Regions from separate parts of the Planococcus kocurii genome, predicted to be linked through region 2. Evidence: riboswitches for the same ligand, from Rfam matches in the RefSeq annotation. Region 2 holds a riboswitch; each other region holds the start of a gene.
The links. Region 2 has a riboswitch for lysine ahead of AUO94_RS01955 (aspartate kinase). Riboswitches for the same ligand answer to the same signal wherever they lie in the genome.
Positions count from the first base shown of each region.

Region 1: linked by a shared signal. The riboswitch ahead of AUO94_RS03100 (Na+/H+ antiporter NhaC family protein) and the one ahead of AUO94_RS01955 (aspartate kinase) in region 2 are both predicted to bind lysine.
Region 3: linked by a shared signal. The riboswitch ahead of dapA (4-hydroxy-tetrahydrodipicolinate synthase) and the one ahead of AUO94_RS01955 (aspartate kinase) in region 2 are both predicted to bind lysine.

Region 1 is NZ_CP013661.2:594,384-601,909, reverse strand. It holds gene AUO94_RS03115 (DUF72 domain-containing protein) at 1-419, shown strand, start outside; gene AUO94_RS03110 (sulfite exporter TauE/SafE family protein) at 419-1,246, shown strand; gene AUO94_RS03105 (bifunctional metallophosphatase/5'-nucleotidase) at 1,259-2,602, shown strand; lysine riboswitch at 2,674-2,854, shown strand; gene AUO94_RS03100 (Na+/H+ antiporter NhaC family protein) at 2,964-4,538, shown strand; gene AUO94_RS03095 (sodium-dependent transporter) at 4,733-6,253, shown strand; gene AUO94_RS17205 (methionine/alanine import family NSS transporter small subunit) at 6,269-6,400, shown strand; gene lipA (lipoyl synthase) at 6,544-7,467, shown strand; gene AUO94_RS03085 (YutD family protein) at 7,482-7,526, shown strand, end outside.
Region 2 is NZ_CP013661.2:384,724-392,249, forward strand. It holds gene sdhA (succinate dehydrogenase flavoprotein subunit) at 1-1,479, opposite strand, end outside; gene AUO94_RS01950 (succinate dehydrogenase cytochrome b558 subunit) at 1,525-2,139, opposite strand; gene AUO94_RS01955 (aspartate kinase) at 2,525-3,754, opposite strand; lysine riboswitch at 3,881-4,055, opposite strand; gene uvrC (excinuclease ABC subunit UvrC) at 4,103-5,899, opposite strand; gene trxA (thioredoxin) at 5,950-6,264, opposite strand; gene AUO94_RS01970 (electron transfer flavoprotein subunit alpha/FixB family protein) at 6,542-7,507, opposite strand.
Region 3 is NZ_CP013661.2:2,115,954-2,123,479, reverse strand. It holds gene AUO94_RS10480 (efflux RND transporter permease subunit) at 1-2,009, opposite strand, end outside; gene AUO94_RS10475 (hypothetical protein) at 2,110-2,355, opposite strand; gene AUO94_RS10470 (TraB/GumN family protein) at 2,477-3,643, opposite strand; gene ypfJ (KPN_02809 family neutral zinc metallopeptidase) at 3,787-4,632, opposite strand; gene AUO94_RS10460 (class I SAM-dependent methyltransferase) at 4,690-5,301, opposite strand; lysine riboswitch at 5,407-5,585, shown strand; gene dapA (4-hydroxy-tetrahydrodipicolinate synthase) at 5,713-6,603, shown strand; gene AUO94_RS10450 (STAS domain-containing protein) at 6,652-7,491, opposite strand.

The sequences.
Region 1 (7,526 bases), 210 kb from region 2:
ATGCCAATGGGATGAGTGAAAAAACCGTGGACTTCTTACGGGATAATCAGTTGATTCACACAGTGTGTGACGAACCGCAGGCAGGAGATGGCTCAATTCCACTGGTTCCAATTTCTTCAAGAACAGACAAAGTGCTACTTCGTATTCACGGTCGCAATGTTCATGGCTGGCTAAATCCAGGGCATGGACAAAACTGGCGGGAAGTTCGTTATCTCTATGATTATAATAAAGAAGAACTGGGCGAAATCAGTCGTGCTGTAAACCTATTGGCGCAAACAGCAGAAACGGTCTACGTGATTTTTAATAATAACTCAGGAGGCCATGCAGCAGGTGACGCTAAAGAGTTCCAGAATATGAATGATTTATCATTTGACGGGCTTTCACCAAAGCAAATGGATTTATTTGAAGGAGGATTTTAATGGTTTTTATCGTTATGGCACTTGTCGGAGTGGCTTCTGGCATAGTGGGTGCATTGATAGGGCTTGGTGGTGGCGTTATACTGGTTCCAGCTTTACTTTTTCTAGGCACCAGTTTTGCGTTTTTTCCGGACCTTTCGCCTCAGAAAATTGTTGGCTTATCAGTCATCATGATGATTTTCACAGGCTTGTCTTCAACTTTAGCTTATATGAAAGTTCGAACAGTCGATTATAAAAGCGGACTTATTTTCTTTGCAGGAAGTGCACCCGGTACAATCATTGGTGCTTTTGTTAATAAAAACTTGGATTTGCCGTCATTCAATCTGTATTTCGGAATTCTTCTCGTTTTTCTATCGCTGCTTTTACTGTTGCGCGACCGGCTCAAAGCGGTTCGCTGGTTCGTGGACAACGGTCGTAAAACAACGTTTATAGACAATCAAAATAAAGAATATATTTATGGTTATCCAATTTGGTTTGCCTTGTTATTAACTTTTTTTGTTGGAGTGGCTTCAGGGTTGTTCGGTATCGGTGGTGGCTCAATTATCGTGCCTGCGATGATTTTATTGTTCTTATTCCCACCACATGTAGCCATTGGGACGTCTATGTTTATGGTGTTTTTATCAGCACTTGTCAACTCCGTTACCCATATCTCATTAGGAAACGTGCCATGGATTTATACGCTAGCCGTTGTTCCAGGTGCATACATGGGTGCGAAAATAGGTGCGAAGTTAAACAAGCGCCTGAATTCGGAAATGCTGGTGACCATTTTGCGTATTGTCCTTTTGATTCTCGGGTTGCGATCGATTTATGAAGGAATATTTAGTTCTTAAAGAGGTGTTTTCATGAGTGAAACTATTCATATTTATCATACAAATGATTTGCATAGCCATTTTACAAATTGGCCACAGATTAAATCGTTTTTAGCTGAACGAAAAAGATGGCACGAAGAAGAAGGCGACGTCTGTCTTATTTTAGATATTGGTGACCATGTTGATCGTTCGCATCCTTATACAGAAGGCACAGCAGGCAAAGGCAATGTGCAATTACTAAACGAAGCGCAATACGATGCTGTGACGATTGGCAATAACGAAGGCATTACACTGTCAAAAGAAGAGCTTGCTGATTTGTATGTTCAAGCCGATTTTAAAGTGGTGGTGTCAAATTTATTTGATTTGCGTGGCAATCGACCTCAATGGGCTAAGCCCTATCATATTATCCGTACAACAAACGGAAAACGGATTGGATTAGTGGGTGCAACCGCAGAGTTTACGCCTTTTTATCATAAACTGGGTTGGCGACTTACAGATGCCAAAGAATCTATTATTCAAGCAGTAAAAGAAATTGAAGAACACACGGATTTAATTATTTGCTTATCACATCTTGGCATTAAAGAAGACGAGTTATTGGCGGATCTTTGTCCACAAATCAATATTATTTTGGGGGCACATACGCATCATGTTTTTCATGAAGGCAAATGGCAAGGGGACACTTTGCTAGGTGCTGCAGGAAAATTCGGTGTTTACGTTGGTCATATTGCTGTAGCAGAAGCATTTGAAAAAACCACTGCGCAACTCGTTGAAGTGTCTCGGTTACGCGAAGAACAAGAAGGATTTGATGAACGGCTAATCGAGCAGGGAAAAATACAAATGAACGAGTTAGTTTTTCATAGCGACAAGACGCTAAAAGCAGAGTGGTTTAAAGATTCAGAGCTGGCAACTTTGTTTGGACAAGCGCTGATTGAATTTACAGAAGCCGATTGTGCGTTATTTAATGCCGGAATATTTATGGAAGATATGGCAAAAGGTGCGATGACTCGCTACAACTTTCATCAAATGCTGCCTCATCCAATCAACCCTTGTCTTGTCGAGCTAAGCGGAGCCGAGTTAAAAGAGATTTATTTGCAGTCTTTGAACTCAGAATGGCCACAGCTCGAGTTAAAAGGAATGGGATTCCGTGGCGCGGTGTTTGGCAAGATGATTCATTTGAATATGGAAATTATAAATCACCGGTTTTATATCAATGGGCAACTAGCAGTGCACGATCAAACTTACCGATTGGTTACGTTAGACATGTTAACGTTTGGCTACTTTTTTCCAAGCTTGAAAAGAGCGGCTAAGACATATTTTATGCCAGAGTTTCTGCGTGATGTGTTTAGCGAGTATTTTCATAGCAAAGCCTTGAAGTAGAAGGCCTATTCGGAATATAAACGCAGTTGATTTTATGGTGATTTTGGGCTATGCTAATAAAGAAATATATATTGGTGGGTAGAGGCTGCAGGACTGATCAGTAAGATGCGCGAGTTTGACCGCGTTGAACGCATCTGAAAGGAAGTTTTGCCGAAATCGATTTTCTAGGTCTAAGAAGATGGATTGGGGTCATTCTAAATAAGAATGTCACTGTCATTTGAGCAACAGCTTAAATGGGGAGCTACAGGGTTGTTTGATGTTCTAATGCACAGACGAATTGTAGAAGGCTGACTTTATCCAATTGGAGAGGTCGGCTTTTTTTATCTCATTTTTCACCCATCAAAAATTAGGAGGAGTTTTTATGGAGAATACGATTTTTTCGATTTTGCCGCCGATTATTGCAATCGTTATGGTACTTTTAACGCGTCGTGTGCTATTGTCGCTAGGTACCGGTATTGTAGCAGCAGCTGTAATATTGACATGGTTTGCACCACTTGATGCCTTACAAGAGCTTGTAACATCATTTACGATTATTTTTTGGGATGAAGGTTTCAACGCTTACAACGTCTTTATCATTCTTTTCTTGTTGTTGCTTGGCATTATTACAGCATTCGTTAGTTTATCAGGAGGCAGCCATGCTTTCGCTGAATGGGCTTCCACACGTATCAAGTCGCGAAGAGGGGCGAAGGTTCTAACAGTAGTTCTTGGAATTGTGATCTTCATCGATGACTATTTCAATGCTTTAGCTGTAGGACAAGTTGCACGTCCAATTACTGATCGTTATAAAGTGTCACGCGCTAAGCTCGCGTACTTTATCGATTCGACTGCTGCACCTGTTTGTGTCGTTTCTCCCGTATCAAGTTGGGGAGCTGCAATTATTGGGATTATTGCGACGATTTTAGCAGGACAAACTTTTGTTGAATATTCCGCATTAGAAGCTTTCCTGTGGATGGCACCGATGAACTTTTATGTAGTTGCTTCTCTAGCTATTGTCTTTTTTGTTGCTATTCGTGATGTTGATTTTGGTGAAATGAAGAAACATGAAGTGCTTGCCATTACGGAAGGACAACTTTTTGATCCTAACAAAACAATTCCAGGTGAAATGAAAGAAGATTTTCCAACTCATTCACATGGACATGTTAGAGATTTATTACTACCAATTTTATTGTTGATTGTTGGTACAGTAGGGGCAATGATATGGACGGGCTATCAGAACGCAGATCAAGTATTTGATATTTGGTTGATTTTTGAAAATACAGATGTGCCAGCTTCCTTATTAACAGGTGGTGTGCTAGGCGCATTAACGTCCATTATCTTATACGTTATGCAAATGAAAAAGAACGAAACAGCTAACGTGGGCTGGATTGGCAAAGGCATTTGGGCAGGTATCAAATCAATGATGGGTGCAGTGCTAATCTTGATTTTTGCTTGGTCGCTGACTTCTTTGATCGGGTTACTTGAAACGGGTGCATATTTAGCAGGCGTTGTGTCTGAAGGCAATGTTCCGACAGCTATTCTTCCCGTTTTACTGTTTGTGTTAGCGGGTGTTATGGCTTTTTCTACAGGAACATCGTGGGGGTCTTTCGGTATTTTATTACCGATTGCCGGTACAATTATGATTGAGGCTGACCCATCCTTATTATTGCCAGCGTTATCAGCAGTGTTAGCAGGAGCGGTTTTTGGTGATCATTGTTCACCGATTTCCGATACGACGATCTTGTCTTCGACAGGAGCGGGAAGCAATCATATGGACCATGTCTTAACTCAGATACCGTATGCGTTAACCGCTGCAGGTATCGCTGCAATTGGGTACATTGTCATAGGTTTCACTGGTTCGCTATTGATTTCGTTAGGCGTAGTCTTAGCCGTGTTAGCCATTCTCTTTGTTGTCTGGTCACAACGAACAACTATTATTGAAAAACAACAAAATATATAATGAAATCAAGGCAGAGAAGCTATTTCTCTGCCTTTTTACTTTTGCCGCAATAGTTTTTTTAAATTATATTGTGAAATCGTCTTTACATTAAAGCGCTCTCTCGGTATACTATTTTTAGATTAGTTAATAATCTGAAAACAAACAAAATTCCTATTTTTATGTAAATAGAATGGGAATACAGAGGGGGAAGAGTGATGGAACGTTCGCAATGGGGTACACGTGCCGGCTTTATCATGGCAGCTGTCGGCTCTGCAGTAGGTTTAGGTAACATTTGGCGTTTTCCGTATGTTGCCTTTGAAAATGGCGGGGGTGCCTTTTTCATACCATATCTATTTGCATTATTAACTGCCGGTATACCAATTTTAATCCTTGAATTTACGATTGGTCATAAGTACCGAGGTTCTGCACCATTATCATTCTTTAGAATGGGTGGTAAAAAACTAGAATGGCTTGGTTGGTGGGCAGTATTTGTGTCCTTCATTATATCTGTGTACTATGCCGTTATTATCGCTTGGGCAATGCGCTATACTATATTTTCAATCAATCAGGCATGGGGCACAGATACACAAGATTTCTTATTCAATGAATTTTTGCAACTGACAGTTAGCCCAGGGCAAACAGGTGGAATTGTTTGGGGCGTATTTATTCCTCTAGTGCTGGTCTGGGTCATTACACTCGGAATTTTGCTTGCAGGAGTGAAAAAAGGAATTGAAGTGGCTAACCGGATTTTCATTCCAACTTTAGTCGTCATTTTCTTGGCAGTAGTTATTCGTGCAGTTACACTGGACGGGGCATTGGTAGGACTAGAAGCATTCTTCCAACCAGATTTTAGCGCTATTATGGATCCGTCGGTTTGGGTCGCAGCTTATGGACATATATTCTTTAGTTTATCTGTCGCATTTGCCATTATGATTACGTACTCAAGCTATCTTCCTAAAAAGTCGGACATTACAAATAACGCTTTTATCACAGGTTTTGCCAACTCAAGCTTTGAATTATTAGCTGGTATCGGTGTTTTCGCAGCTCTTGGGTTTATGGCATCGCAACAAGGTGTTGAAGTAAGTGAAGTAGCAACAGCCGGTGTTGGATTGGCATTTGTGGTATTCCCACAAATTATCAATGAATTTCCAGGATTCAACGGATTGTTCGGCGTATTGTTCTTCTTGTCGTTAACACTCGCTGGATTGACGTCTTTGATGTCAATTACTGAAACTTATGTCGCTGGGTTTTCTGAGAAGTTCGGTATTTCTCGTAGAAAATCTGTTCTTTTCGGAGGCGGACTTGCAGCATTGATTTCAATTCTCTTTGCAACACAAGGCGGATTGTTCTTCTTGGATCTTGCAGATTACTTTATCAACCAATTTGGTGTTGCAGCAATCGGTCTAGTAGAAGTGGTGCTAGTCGTTTGGGTGTTCCGCAAAGCAGATACACTTAAAGCACATGCTAACGAAATCTCGGATATTCATTTGGGTGGCTGGTGGAAATTCAGTCTCGGCATCATTACACCAATCGTTTTAGGTTATATGATGTTCGGTTTACTCAAGCTAAACATTCTGAAAGAGTTTGATACTGAAACTGGAAACTACGAAGGGTACTCAGATATGTTTACCTTATCAGGAGGCGTAGCAGTTGCTTCCGCTGCAATCATTTTCGGGGTTCTATTCTCTCTTGCAAAATGGCATAAAGAACAGGGAGAATATGACGAGCGCAATTAAAAGGAGGAGTATCATATGACTGTAAGTTCAATTGTGGTAATGATTATCGGCATGGTCATTATTTGGGGTGGCTTGGCTGCTAGCATCATTCATGCAGTCAGTAGCAGCAAAAAGAACAAGTCGAAAAATGCTGCAAACAACGTATAATTTACAAGCCCAGAAACTTTTGGTTTCTGGGCTTTTTCATGTCTTTAGAGAGAGACGTGAACTTGTGAGGAACAAACCTTTATGATACATTTGGAGTACAATAGGATTCCATTCACAAATCAGATAGACAGGGGACGATGTGCATGTCAACAAAACAAGAGCATCTTAGAAAGCCCGATTGGTTAAAGATCAAACTCAACACCAATGAAAACTATACAGATTTAAAAAAGATGATGAGAGAAAATAACCTCAATACCGTCTGTGAAGAAGCGAAATGTCCAAATATCCACGAATGTTGGGGAACCCGGAGAACCGCTACCTTTATGATTTTAGGTGCTGTTTGTACAAGAGCCTGCCGTTTTTGTGCAGTCAAAACAGGACTACCGAATGAATTGGATCTTCAAGAACCTGAACGTGTGGCAGCCTCTGTAAAAATGATGAATCTCAAACATGCAGTCATTACAGCGGTTGCACGAGACGATTTAAAAGATGGAGGTTCAGCTGTTTTTGCTGAAACAATCCGCGCGATTAAACGTGCTAATCCATTTACTACTGTTGAAGTCTTGCCGTCTGATATGGGTGGAGTCTATGAAAATCTGGAACGTCTAATGGAAGCAAAACCGGATATTTTAAATCATAATATAGAAACAGTACGCCGTTTAACGCCAAGAGTTAGAGCGCGTGCTAAGTACGACCGATCACTGGAACTGTTAAAACGTTCAAAAGAAATGCATCCGGAAATCCCAACAAAATCCTCATTAATGATCGGCTTGGGGGAAACAAAAGAAGAAATTATTGAAGTAATGGATGACTTACGTGCGAACGATGTCGATATCATGACAATCGGTCAATATCTTCAGCCTTCGAAAAAACACTTAATGGTACAAAAATATTATTCGCCAAAGGAATTTAAAGAATTTTGGGAGATTGCGATGACTAAAGGGTTTTCGCATTGCCAGGCAGGCCCTTTGGTTCGAAGCAGCTACCATGCGGATGAGCAAGTCAATGCAGCTGCTAAAGAGCGTCAGCGCCTCGGAGAAGTGCAAGCAGCTGCTACAAACAGCTAATGGATGGTGGAAAAATGATTACATTGGATCAATGGGAATACGACATATTAATAGATCAC
Region 2 (7,526 bases):
ATCTGTAATGCTAATCTGATTGAAACGTTCAAGAAGTTCTTGGATTTTCTCATCCGTCTTCTGTAAACGATCATTATAGCGCACAACGGTTACGTTATCTGTCATCCACTCGCCTAATTCTTTGTGCAGAACGTAAGCATTTTCTGTACCATTCAATGCCAAAATTTCTTCCCATTTGCGTTGCTCCTCAGCTTCATGCTGATCATAGATCACTGAAGGAAGGTCTTCCGCAAGAACCGCCAAGCCATTTACGTATTCAATAGCATTCGGTCCTGCGACCATACCACCATAAATCGCTGACAGCAAGGAGTTCGCACCTAAACGGTTACCCCCATGCTGAGAATAATCACATTCGCCTGCTGCTAAAACGCCCGGAATGCTTGTCATTTGATGATCATCTACCCATAGTCCGCCCATTGAGTAATGAACAGCTGGGAAAATTTTCATCGGTACTTTACGAGGATCATCACCTGTGAATTTCTCATAGATTTCGATGATTCCGCCCAACTTGATGTCAAGCTCTTTCGGGTCTTTATGAGAAAGATCCAAGTACACCATATTCTCGCCATTAATGCCGAGTTTTTGGTTGACACACACATCAAAAATTTCACGCGTTGCAATATCACGCGGTACTAGGTTTCCGTATGCTGGATACTTTTCTTCAAGGAAATACCAAGGCTTGCCGTCTTTGTAAGTCCAAATACGTCCACCTTCTCCACGAGCCGATTCTGACATTAAGCGCAGTTTATCGTCTCCTGGAATAGCTGTAGGGTGAATTTGGATAAATTCGCCGTTTGCGTAATAAGCTCCTTGTTGATAAACGATAGAAGCCGCTGAACCTGTATTAATAACAGAGTTCGTCGATTTCCCAAAAATAATTCCCGGTCCGCCAGTTGCCATAATAACAGCATCCGCACGGAACGATTTAATTTCCATGGTCGTCATGTTTTGAGCTGTGATCCCTTTACCAACGCCTTGCTCATCAAGAACAAGACCGAGGAATTCCCAACCTTCATATTTCGTGATCAGTCCAGCCACTTCATAGCGACGAACTTGCTCATCTAGTGCATATAATAGTTGTTGACCCGTTGTAGCACCAGCAAACGCTGTTCTGTGGTACATTGTTCCACCAAAACGACGGAAGTCCAATAGACCTTCTGGCGTACGGTTAAACATAACGCCCATCCGATCGAACATGCGAATAATTCCAGGTGCCGCATCTGCCATTGCTTTCACGGGACGCTGGTTCGCTAGGAAGTCTCCACCGTAAACGGTATCATCAAAGTGGATGTCTGGAGAATCCCCTTCACCTTTTGTATTAACCGCTCCGTTGATCCCGCCTTGTGCACATACTGAGTGGGACCGCTTAACTGGAACGATTGAGAATAAATCAGCGGGAGAGCCTGCTTCTGCAACTTTAATTGCTGCCATTAAGCCAGCAAGGCCACCACCGACGATTGTAATTTTGCCCTTCGCCATGTTAGTATTCACTCCTCTTTTAGTTCACCAATGATTGAAACATTCTTAAACGAATGCAAACAATGCTCTGATACCAATAACCGATAACACAATAAATACTAGAAGTGTGAAATAAGTTGCGTTTTTTTGTGCTGCTGCAGATTGTGTAATTCCCCAAGTAACAAGGAACGACCAAAGTCCATTTGCAAAGTGGAAAGTTGCTGCCACTACACCAACAATGTAGAATGCCATCATCCAAGGATTGTCTAAGATGTTTGCCATCATGTTAAAGTCAGCTTCAGCAGCTGCTCCGATTGCAACTTGGAATCTTGTTTCAAAGATGTGCCAAGCGATAAAGACTACTAGGAAGACTCCTGTATAGCGCTGTGCAACAAACAACATATTGCGCATATAGCTATAATGCCCAGGATTGTTCTTCGCAGTAAACGCTATGTATAGGCCGTAGAACGCATGATACAAAATCGGCAGGTAAATGACAAAGATCTCCAGGAAAATGACGAATGGAAGATGTGCCAAAAAGTAAGATGCCTTGTTGAATGCCTCTTCCCCCTGTGTAGCAAAATGGTTGACAATTAGGTGCTGCGTTAAGAATATACCGATAGGAATAATTCCCAACAATGAGTGCAGCCTACGCATAAAAAATTCACGATTGTTATCCAAAATTTTACCCCCCTCAAAACATTAATTGGTAGCGTCCAAGACAGACGTTTCGTATGACTGTACCTGAAGCCACGCACCATCATGATACAATAATATGACATATTTATTGTACTCCCCCCCTCAAGGAGCGTCAAGGCAACATAACTCCTTTAAACCGATAGCGCTTATGGATTTCGCAGGCGATTACCTTCTATCTAGAGGAAATGTATCGAAATAGAATCGATTTAACAGCATTCCGCAAAGGAGCGATTCTCTAATTGAGAATCGCTCCTTCCGACTATTCTAGTACAAACCACTGTGTAGACATCATTACTATATTAGCATTGAGAATTTGAACATTTTGTGAATTTTTTCACTAGCTTTTATCACATAAAGAATTCATTATTTATGAGTGGACTTCTACCGCAGCCAATCCGTACGCTGCATGTAAAGCATTCGCTGATTTGTTCATATCTACTTCTGGTACAACGACTGAAATTTTTATTTCAGAGGTACTAACCATCTTCACCGGAACTTCTTCGCTTCTTAAAATATCGAACATCCGAGCTGCGACTCCAGGATTCGATACCATCCCTGAACCTACAATCGACACTTTCGATAAGCCGACTTCTACATTCAGTGTCAGAAAACCAATGGCATCTTGTGCTTCCGTTAAAACTCGGCGTGTTTCTTCAAGGCTTTCCTGGCTAATAGAAAAAGAGACAGACGGTGGAAATTCATCACTGATGCTTTGAACAATAATATCCACATCAATGTGATTTTCAGCAAGCTTTGTAAAAATAGTAGCAAGAGATCCGTTGAATGGCTTTTTGTAACTCACAGTTACGCGCGCTATTCCTGGTTCGAATGCCACACCTCTAACGATTAAATTTTTCTCCACAGTGATCACCTCTTGTATGATTGTGCCAGGCTCGTCTGAATAACTTGCTCTGACAGATAATGGGACGTTATTGTTTTTTGCGAATTCGACCGCTCTCGGATGTAGTACGCCCGCTCCGAGATTAGCAAGTTCCAACATTTCATCATAAGAAATTTGTTGTAACTTGCGTGCACCTGTTACATACCGTGGATCTGACGTATAGACACCGTTAACATCTGTATAAATCTCACATTTTTCCGCTTTTAGTGCTGCAGCAAGCGCAACGGCAGTCGTATCCGATCCACCGCGACCAAGGGTTGTAATATTACCAATTGTATCCACTCCTTGAAAACCGGCAACCACACAAAGATAACCATTTTCCAACACACGTTCAAGACGTTCTGTATTTATTTTAATGATGCGTGCATTACGTGGTACGGATTCTGTTTCAATTCCTGCCTGCCATCCAGTAAAAGATAAAGCTTCATGACCCAGTTTCTTGAAAGCCATCGCCAATAACGAAATCGTAATTTGCTCACCTGTTGCCAGTAACATATCCATTTCTCGCTTTGGCGGTTCCGCTGATATTTCTCCCGCTAATCCGAGCAACGTATCAGTTGTCTTACCCATCGCCGAAACAACAATGACTACGCGTTTGCCTGCTTGTTTTTCACGAATAGCTCGTTTGGCAACTCCGATAATTTTTTCTGGAGTCGCGACAGAAGTTCCTCCAAATTTCATGACGATCGTTTTCATTCCATCCACTCCCACATTTAGTATGTGGCCCTCAAAATGACTAGCGATCATGCCACTAGACACAAAAAAAGGTAGCTCCCCGCAACCGCGGGAAACTACCTCTTATCATGTACGAAAAAAACGTCCATGTGAGATAGCCCTCCAGAGATTGACTCTGACAGCTCTGCACTTGTTAAATGCAGAACCAGCATGCGTAATAGCAGTCATACGCACACTTCGGCGACCATCCCTTTCACCATCCTTCGTAGATTCTGCAAATCTCCAGATGCTTACTATTGACGTTCGCGCCTCTATCATCACTTTTCCAAGTGATTTACTTATTCTTACTTATTCTTCTACGATACCATGTTACGACTCGCTTGGCAATGTGCCTTGTTTAAAATGCTGTTCAATAGAGATTGCTAGCGCTTCTGGCATTCCTGCCTCTTGGATTTGTTCTACTGATGCTTCTTTGATTTTTTTAACAGAACCAAAATGTTTCAGTAGCTGTTGCTTACGTTTGGGGCCAACCCCTTCAAGCCCATCAAGTGCTGATTGAATTGAATTTTTTCCACGTAACTGACGGTGAAACGTAATAACAAAACGGTGGACTTCGTCTTGAATCCGTTGAAGCAGGTAAAAAGCTTCACTCGTCCGCTTTAGTGGCACAATTTCAGCAGGTGAACCATACAGCAATTGAGAAGTTTGGTGCTTAGCGTCTTTTGCTAGACCCGCAATTGGGATAGATAAACCGAGTTCATCTTCTAAAATTTCACGTGCCGACTCCATTTGTCCTTTTCCTCCATCAATAACAATCAGGTCAGGTAAAGGTAAACCGTCCTTCAATACACGTGAATAACGTCGACGGATAACTTCTCGCATCGCCGCGTAATCATCCGGCTTTGACGCATTCCGAGTCTTGTATTTGCGGTAGTCTTTTTTAGAAGGCTTGCCATCAATAAACGTAATCATTGCAGATACTGCATCAGCGCCTTGAATATGCGAGTTATCAAAAGCTTCGATGCGAAGAGGCGCTTCAATGTTCATCGCCTCACCCAAATCTGTACAAGCGCCGATGGTCCGTTCTTCTTGTCGCTCTAACAATTGGAATTTTTCTTTAATGGCCACTTCCGCATTTTTCTTAGCAAGTGCCACCAGCTCTTTTTTCTTGCCCCGTTGTGGAACGAGCACACGAACGCCTAGCCATTCTTTTAACATATCCGGATCATCCGCTTCAGGAATTAAAATTTCACTCGGTTTCACATGGTTGGCTTTTTCATAAAATTGCCCGAGATACGTTAAAAATTCCTCTTCCGGATCGCGGTACAAGGGGAAAAGCGATACGTCTCGTTCAATTAGTTTGCCTTGTCGCACAAAAAAGACTTGCACACACATCCAGCCTTTATCAACAGCATACGCAAAAACGTCGCGATTGGTAAAATCATTCATCGCCATTTTTTGTTTTTCCATCACCGTTTCAATCATATTAATTTGATCACGGTATTCTTTTGCGCGTTCAAATTCCAGATTTTCTGCCGCTTCCGACATTTTTGCGACCAATTGCACTTTAACTTCACGGAATCCACCGTTTAAAAACTTTGTAATGCCATCAATCATCTCTTGATAGGTTTCTTTTTCAACCGGTTTAACACACGGTGCTAAACATTGACCTAAATGATAATATAGACATACTCGGTCAGGCATCGTATGACATTTCCGCAACGGGTACAAGCGGTCCAGTAGTTTTTTTGTTTCTGCTGCTGCGTAGGCGTTAGGATAAGGTCCAAAATATTTCCCTTTATCTTTTTTTACTTGTCTTGTCGTGATCAGCTTCGGATGACGCTCTCCCGTAATTTTTAAGTACGGGTAGCTTTTATCATCTTTTAGCATAATGTTATACTTCGGATCGTATTTTTTAATCAAGTTCAACTCGAGAATTAATGCTTCTTTATCAGAAGACGTAATAATATACTCAAAATCCTCTATTTCATTCACCAAACGTTGTGTTTTGGTATCATGACTTCCCGTAAAATAAGAACGCACACGATTTTTGAGAACTTTTGCCTTTCCTACATAAATTACCGTATTCTGGCGATCTTTCATCAAATAACAGCCTGGTTGATCAGGCAATATTGCCAATTTGTGTCGAATCAATTCGTTTGCCATTTTATCACCCTATTAAAAAACCGGGTACCATCACTGGACCCGGTTAAGAATTATGCGTGTTTTTCAACCAATTCAGCTAATGCTTCTTTTGGTCGGAAACCAACTACTTTATCAACTGTTTCGCCGTCTTTCATCAATAACAAAGTTGGAATTGACATGATGCCATAGTTTCCAGCTGTTTCTTGGTTTTGATCCACATCAACTTTTACGATTTTAACTTTATCGCTCATTTCAGCGTCCAATTCTTCTAGCACAGGAGCGATCATTTTACATGGTCCGCACCAAGTTGCCCAAAAATCTACTAAAACGAGTCCTTCTGCTACTTCTTGTGAAAAGTTCTGATCTGTACCGTGTACAATTGTCATGAATAATTCCTCCTTATGATTAACCAAACTATATTCAAAGTATATCATGCGTTAAAAACACTAGCTATTTTTTTGCCTACTCCTCTATTACCCAGCAGATCATTGGGCTAAACGAAAAACAGATTGCTTCCGTCCTAACAGTTGCTTTCCTACAGCAGTCGCTACTTCTTCAAGCCACTCATTAGTAAAAATCCTCAGACAAAAACAGATGACGAGTTTTTGTTTTTCTCGCCACCTGTTTAAGTTTTAAAAGTAAGCGATTAGCCACTTTTTGTAATTACATTACTTTCTTAAATTCTTCTGTCAGCATGGGAATAACTTCAAACAAATCTCCGACAATGCCGTAATCTGCTACTTTGAAGATATTTGCTTCTGGGTCTTTGTTGATTGCTACGATGACTTTCGAGTTAGACATCCCCGCCATATGTTGGATAGCTCCAGAAATACCAGCTGCGATATATAGGTCAGGTGTTACCACTTTTCCTGTTTGTCCAATTTGAAGTGAGTAATCGCAATAATCTGCGTCACAAGCTCCGCGAGATGCACCGACTGCCCCACCAAGAAGATTAGCTAATTCTTGTAAAGGTTCAAATCCTTCTGTGCTCTTGACGCCACGGCCTCCAGCTACGATAACTTTCGCTTCCGAAAGATCGACACCTTCAGTTGATTTGCGTACAACATTTTTAATAATCGTGCGCAGGTTTGTAATATCCACAGCCAACGAATTAACTTCACCTGAACGTTCTTGTCTTTCAAGTGGCGCAATATTGTTCGAACGCACTGTAATAAAGTCAATGCCGTCTTTTAGTTTCACTTTTTCAAACGCTTTACCAGAGAAAATCGGGCGGATAAATACAGCTTCGTCGCCTTCTCCTTCAATGTCCGTAACATCTGAAATTAAGCCAGCTTGTAATTTAGAAGCGATTTTGGGTGCCAAGTCTTTGCCAACTGATGTATGACCAAAAACGAGACCTTCTGGTTTTTCTTGTTCGACAACTGCCATGAAAGCTTGACCATAGCCGTCAGATGTATATGATTTCAAATGCGGATGTTCAACTGTTACGACACGGTCTGCGCCATATGCCACAAGTTCAGCACCAAAATCAGCGACTGCATCTCCGATTAAAACGCCTACTACTTCACCGCCGCCAGAAATTTTCTTAGCAGCTGCAATTGCTTCAAATGAAACATTACGTAATGCGCCTTCGCGCGTTTCGCCTAAAACTAATACTTTCTTCGCCATAGTCTGTTTACCCCCTAAG
Region 3 (7,526 bases), 1.7 Mb from region 2:
AATTCTTCAATATCTTCACCTGTAATATCCACTGTAACTGGAGCTCCTACAGGTGGCCCTTGTACAATCGTATCCAAGAAAATTTCGGCTTCTGGGAAACGTTCACGCAACTCGGGCTGCCATTTATCGATAAAGTCCGAAGCGGTTGTTTGCTCACGATCAATACGGAATACCACTTGACCGGTGTTGCCTCCTGTGTTGTTCATTGAAGAGGCAAACAAGTTTGGTAATCCTTCACCTGAAAAGATTGAAATTTCAGCAATGTTATCATCTTCAGATTTGACTTCTTCCGTTAAGTTAGCAAGAAATTCATCCGTATTTTCAATCGTTGTGCCTTCTGCAAGGCGGACGTTCATCGTTACCTCTTCACGGTCAGCTGCTGGGAAAAATTCAAAAGGCGTAAAGAGCGCAAGAGATAATAATCCTGTCGCGACTAACAAGCCTCCGACGCCAACAAGTAGAGGGCGTTTTAATACGCCACGCAATACTTTATTCGAATAAAACAACGCAATTTTCTCGAGTGGTTTCCCTAAGAATCCAGGGGTATCTGAAATTTTCTTTGCTCTTCGTTTCGTTTTCAAATATTGCATCATGGGTACAAGTGTAATCGACAGCACCGTTGAAGCTAATATTGTCGTAATTAAAATACTTGGCAAGGCCTTGATAAACGCACCATTACCGCCTGATAGCAATAACAATGGAGAGAATGTCACGACAATTGCCAAACTAGAAGAAATAATCGACGGGTATACTTCACGGACGCCGGTAATCGCTCCATCGCGAGCGGAATCCCCTAGCTTATAACGCCGCTGAATATTATCGTTAACAACAATACTGTCATCGACTAAAATACCGATGGCAATAATGAGGCCAATCACTGAGATTTGGTTCAAGTCAACGCCTAACCACGGAATTGGGATCATCCCGATGAGTACGGAAGCTAAGACAGTTAACGCGACTGCAAAAGATCCATACAACGTTAATCCAGCTGTTGTGACGATCAAAACAGCTAAGACAGCGATGGCCAATGAAACATATAGGCTGTCGAAGATTTGATTCACATTATCAGCTTGAGATTCGTATTTCTCAGCTTGAACGCCAGCTGGAAGATCAGCTGCAAATTCTTCAATAACTTTAGAGACCTTATCATCTACAGAAGGAACGTCTTGTGCCGTTTGCAAAAAGACCGTATACGAAATGGCGTCTTCGCCTTCAAACGTTACAATGTCTTCTGTTTCTTGATCTACCGTCTCGATCGTTGCAACATCTTCAAGTGGTACTGCTGCTGCACCTACTTGTAGTTCTTTTAGTTTGTCGATGCCTTGACCTTGTTGCACAGTTAGGCTCACTTGCTCGTTGCCATTATCATGTGTGCCAAGTGACAATGGCTGATTTGCTTGTTGAAGCGATTGGAGTACTTCAAATGGCTGAAGCCCATTAGCGGCTAGTTCTTCACTATTGAGTTCAATTAGAACTTGCTGTGAGTTTAATCCTTTAACCGTTGTTCCAGCAACTCCTGAAACGGCTTCTACTTCTTCAGAAAGCGTGGCTAACGCATCTTCCATATTTTTCAGTTCTTCTTTATCCCCATAGAACATGTACGACACTAAGGGGAAAGTTAAATCTAGTTTTTCCACCGTTGTTTCTGATGCGTTATCAGGAAATCCTGATGTCGCATTTCCTACTTGTTGCTGGATACTGTTGATTAACTCATCCGGATTCTCACCATCTTCTATTTCCAGTGTAATGATGGAAGCAGAATTGGCAGACACGGATTGCAGCGATGCAATGCCATCTACTTGTTGGATTTCACGCTCGAGCAGATTGGTGATGGACGTTTCCACTTCCTCAGGCCCTGCACCTGGCAAAATTGTTGAAATTAAAACAAGGTTTGATGGGGTTTCCGGAATCTCACGTTGCGGTAATGTGATAAAGACATATGCCCCAACGATCGATAAGATTAAAATTAAAAATATGAATAACTTGCTTCGATCTAATAGATATTTCATTGGCCTGTCTCCTCTGCATTTTTTGTATAACAATTGTATAACTATGGCTTTGGAATTACCAGTGGCATGCTTAGAAAAATCGGCTGAAATTACCAGCCGATTACGAATTGGGTGTCTTTTGCTGTTTCATCAAAAAAGCAGCAACCAACAAAAGGATCGGCAACAAGATACCAAACTGGAACCAAACTCCATCTCCCCCCATATAAATAAGTAGCATCGGTGGAAGCAAAGCAATTCCGCTCCAGGCTAACGCTTGCCAGGAACCCCTCCAGAAACCAATTATTGCCAACACGACGGACAAAATGACCAACGACCACAGTAAAATGCCTACTAGAAAAAAGCTCATCTCCATGCGCCTCCTTATTTCTAATGATCTTTTGTTATATATACCCGTTCTTAAACTATCAGCAACAATAGAAAAACAAAAAACCGGACAGCAAAGTTTCGCCGTCCGGTAGGAAATCTACTTATAGGTTTTGGAAAAACAAACGAATAACGTCTAATCCACCAATTACATTGCCTGCTGCCGTACCCAAATTTGTTAACACCACAACCAGTAGAACACGCGTAACTTTATTGTCCCAAAAGCCTTTAAGCGTAAACACGTCCTTCGATAAAGTTTGGAAATCCCCAACGTTCGGGCGACGAACATAGGCTTGTGCAAGTCCTGAAAACCAGCCTGCCGCTAACAATGGATGTAGTGCACCGATCGGACCCCCGACAAAAGCAGTGAGAATTGCTAATGGATGACCGAAAGCTACAGCAGCACCTATTGCCCCAAGACATGCGGTCCAAAGGATCCAGCTAATCGTTTGGTCGAGACCAGCCGCAGGGTTATTCATAAACGTGATGGCAATCATAGCGACCAATGCTAACGGAATCGCCCAACCGATAACTTTCGGCCACTTTGATTTGGCTGGAACTTTTGACAGTTCTTCCAAATCGTGTTCGTTGTGGACTTCTTTAATGATTCCTGGAACATGTGCTGCACCAAGAACCGCGACAATTTTTTGACCAGGAGCTTCTTTAATTTTTTGCGCCAAATATTGGTCTCGTTCGTCAATGAGCGGCTCTTTCAGTTTAGGGAAAGATTGGGTAAAATCATTCATTACCGCGTTGAGGGTATCCTGTGACTTCATCTTTTCCAAATCTTCTTCTGAGATCGTCTCTTTGCTGAAAATACTAAAGAATACGGAAGTCAGCAATTGCGCTTTCCCCATAAAACCGATATTGCCCCAAATGCGCGAAAACGTTACTTGAATATTGCGGTCAGCGAGTACCAATTCTGCGCCAGTTTCTTTAGCAGAAGCAATCCCTTGAATCATTTCTTGTCCAGGTTTGATGCCAAACTGATCTGCAAGACGGTTCTGAAAAGAGGAAATAGCCAAATTCATGAGTAACAAACTTGCTTTTTTGTCTTTGATCACTTTGAAAATGTCGGTTTCTTTCCATTTGCTGTCTTGAGTTACCGATTCATAGCGCTGCGCATCTAATTCGATGCATACCGAATCCGGTCGCTCGGTTTCAATGACGGCTTTCACCTGCTCTGCACTAGCTTTAGAAACGTGTGCCGTACCGATTAGGATTAATTCTTTGCCGTTGTATTCTAGGCGTGTGATATTGTCATCCAACATGCTGTACTTCCTTCGCAGAGCTATATTTCTTTCCATACGAAATGAAAAGACTGTCTATTTTATATAATGAATCACATCAGCAAAAATATCAATGCTGCACCCTTTTATTTGCATGCTAAAAGTGATTTTCACTTTAGGTGCCATCACAAATCAGTTGCATTAAACGTGTCGCCTTCTTTTAAATTACCGGCTTGAAAGCCTTTTTTAAACCATCGCTGGCGCTGTTCGGAACTACCGTGTGTAAAACTCTCAGGTACAACGTAACCACGGGACCGCTGTTGAATGGTGTCATCCCCTACCGCACTTGCCGCTGTCAATGCTTCTTCTAGGTCACCTTCTTCTAAATAGCCCATACCTTGCGCATGGTGGGCCCAGACGCCCGACAAATAATCCGCTTGCAACTCCAAGCGTACTTGCACTTTATTGTATTCTTCTTCACTAAGCTGGCTGCGAAGTGGCTGCACGTCTTCCATAACACCAAGAAGATTTTGAACGTGGTGTCCAACTTCGTGTGCCACGACATACGCCATGGCAAAATCACCGGGTGCTTGAAATTGGGTTTGTAGGTCATTGTAAAAACTCAAATCAATATAAAGTTTGTAATCGCCTGGACAATAAAAGGGTCCGACGGCTGCGCCTGCTGTTCCACAGGCAGACTCGACGCTGCCACTATACAAAACGAGTGTCGGCTCAACATATTCCATGCCTTCTTCTTTAAAAACTTCTGTCCAAACTTGTTCCGTATCCGCTAGAACGACTGACACAAATTCAGCCAATTCTTCTTCTTGTGGAGTTGATTCGTAAGACTGGTTTGAAGTCGTTCCTGAGGATCCACCCAATTGATCAAGAATGACACCTGGGTCGCCTCCTAAAAAAGCCACTAATAACACAATTAAAATACCGCCGATGCCGCCTCCTGCTACTAGCGCTCCACCTTTCCCTCGCCGATCTTCAACGTTTCTACTGGCTTTTCTACCTTTCCATTCCATAGGGGTCCCTCGTTTCACAATTGTTTTACTGTAAACATACCCTTTAGAGCACTAGTTCTAATCCATTTTAGACAATCGATAAATTAAAAATCGTTCGCGCGGATCTTTATGGAAATCCGACAATTGAATTTCTTCTATTAGCTGAAAAACTCCGTTAGTTTCCAGATAATCACTGTAGTCTTGAGAGGCAAAAAACAAAATCACGTCTACCGTCCGTGGAGATTTTTCGACTGAAGCTAAAATTTTATTCACAAATGCGATGAATATCGCCACTGAAAAAGGGTTAAAGAAATAGAATACGGTATCGTCTGCTGTAACTGGGTATTTCTGAGCTAAGCAATTACAAAAGTTAATGTGAAACTCTGCACCTTTGTGCTTTTTCGCGTACTGTTTTTTATTTTCGAGGGCTTCTGTGTAAAATGTCGGATTCATTTCGATGCCTACACTTTTTACACCAAAAAAATGATGCACATAAAAATTCAAGCGCCCTTTTCCACAACCAACATCAACGATACAATCTTCAGGAGACAGGCTATAATGCTCAAACAATTTGTCGAGTAAATCGTAAGGTGTAGGCTCATAACGATTATGATGCAAAGAGGCGTTAAATCCTTGCTGGTTTCCTGTTGTTGCAATCACTAGCAGTTGGTCATAGGCTTGCTCACTCATTCTATCTCTCCTCGGCTATAATTTTTTGCGTTCTTCATCTTGCAATTAATAGAAACATTTGTTATAGTACAGCTAATTCAATATTTCTTGCTCTTGTTTTTACAAGAGTAGGATAGAGGCGCAAAAACCATTAGTACGCAAAACGAGGATGATGAGATCCGTTGACGTTTGCCGAAAGGGGGATTTGCCGAAGTGGCGGAGATCTCACATTTCCGTGCGCTGGGTCTGCATTTAATAAATGCAGGACTGTCATATAGGAAACTATATGGAGGGCTATCTGATGTACAGGAGCAAATGGTAAACATTGTTTCTACTGCAGCAACAGGACCTCCTGTTGCTGCTTTTTTGTTTGTTCCTGACTGGCCTCTCACCTCTAAGCTTCGAAAAAAATTAGAAAAGGGTGTGTTCTGTATGAATTTCGGCCAAGTAATTACAGCAATGGTAACACCATTCGACCAATACGAGGAAATTGATTTTCCGGCAACGCAAAACTTAATCGAGCACTTGATTGCTAATGGATCTGACGGTCTTGTCGTCGCAGGAACTACAGGCGAATCGCCAACTTTATCGATAGAGGAAAAAATAGAATTGTTCCAGTTTACCGTCAACACTGTTGCCGGACGGATTCCGGTCATCGCAGGAACCGGCTCGAACAATACGCGGGCATCGATTTCTTTGACTCAACAAGCAGAGAAAGTCGGCGTAGATGGCATTATGCTAGTTACGCCTTATTACAATAAGCCTTCACAAGAAGGCATGTTCCAACATTTCCAAGCCATTGCGGAGTCGACTCATCTACCTGTCATGCTCTATAACATTCCAGGACGTAGCGTCGTTAACTTGCTTCCAGAAACCGTCATCCGCTTGTCTCAAATTAACAATATCGTTTCTATTAAAGAAGCGAGCGGTGATTTGGATGCTGCTTCAGAAATTATTGAACACACAGCTGAATCTTTTACTGTCTATAGCGGCGATGACAGTCTGACTTTACCGATGCTGTCTATCGGTGGTGCGGGCATCGTTTCGGTTGCTGCACATATTATCGGCAACGATATGCAAGACATGATTACGAGTTTTAAAACAGGTGATGTGAAAACAGCAGCAGCTATTCATAGACGGTTATTGCCAACAATGAAAGCATTGTTCGCTGCGCCAAATCCATCTCCAATCAAAGCAGCACTGCACATGACAGGTGTTTCGACTGGGGGCGTTCGGTTACCAATGATTGCACTGACTGACGAAGAAACCCTGACGTTACACAAGTCTTTACCCAGTCTGCATTCAGAAGCAGTAACAAATTGACTAACTAAAAAAAAACGCTGAAGTCTAGGAACTTCAGCGTTTTTTTAGTTAAGTGACATTCATCTGATGTAAGACGCGTTTCAGGCTGCCACCAATTTCAATGTCTTTTAAATCGACGCCAATACCAATAAGCATCGCTGCAATTTCTGGACGGATTCCCGTGAGAACCGAGCGTATACCTACGAGCTTTAGCGACTGGATGATTTTAATAATTTGTTCTGCAACGATTGAGTCGACTCTCACGACACCTGACAAATCTACAATCAATACCGTAATTTTTAGTTGATTTGCTGCTAGTAAGGTTTTCTCCAGTATATAACGAGCTCGGTCCATTTCAATGCTACCCACTAGTGGTAAAATGGCAATCTGATCACTGACCGGGACAACGGGTGAGGAAAGTTCAAGAAATTCTTTTCTTGCGCAGTTCAATTTTCGTCGATATGAAACTGTGTAGGCTTCTGTATAGGAAACAGCTGCATAATCCAGTAACGAATGAAAGGTCTCCATACTATCAAAAAGAATTTGAATGTTAATCTTCTTGTGAAGGGCTTCTGTTTTGATGACTGTTCCGATGTGTTTTCGAAATAAAGAAACTTCGGCAAGTGCGTCTTCTAGCGATCGATTGTTTTCAAGAAAAAAATCACCTGTTTTTTCTCCCCATTGTTGAATCTTCGTATAGACCTCTTGAATATTGTAACTATTGCTAATGGATTGTCCGATCAAATCCACAAAATCAGTTCGAATGTTATTTACAACTTCAATGAAGGCTTTCGTCATTTGCAACTGCTCAGCCTGAAGATTCGCGCTGACTTCTTCATGGATCAATTGTGCGATCAATTCTCTATCTGCCGACACGCGTTCCCCCAATAACCGATTCTCTTTTTCCATAAGTCCTCCAGAGGCAAAGATATTTTGTACGCTAA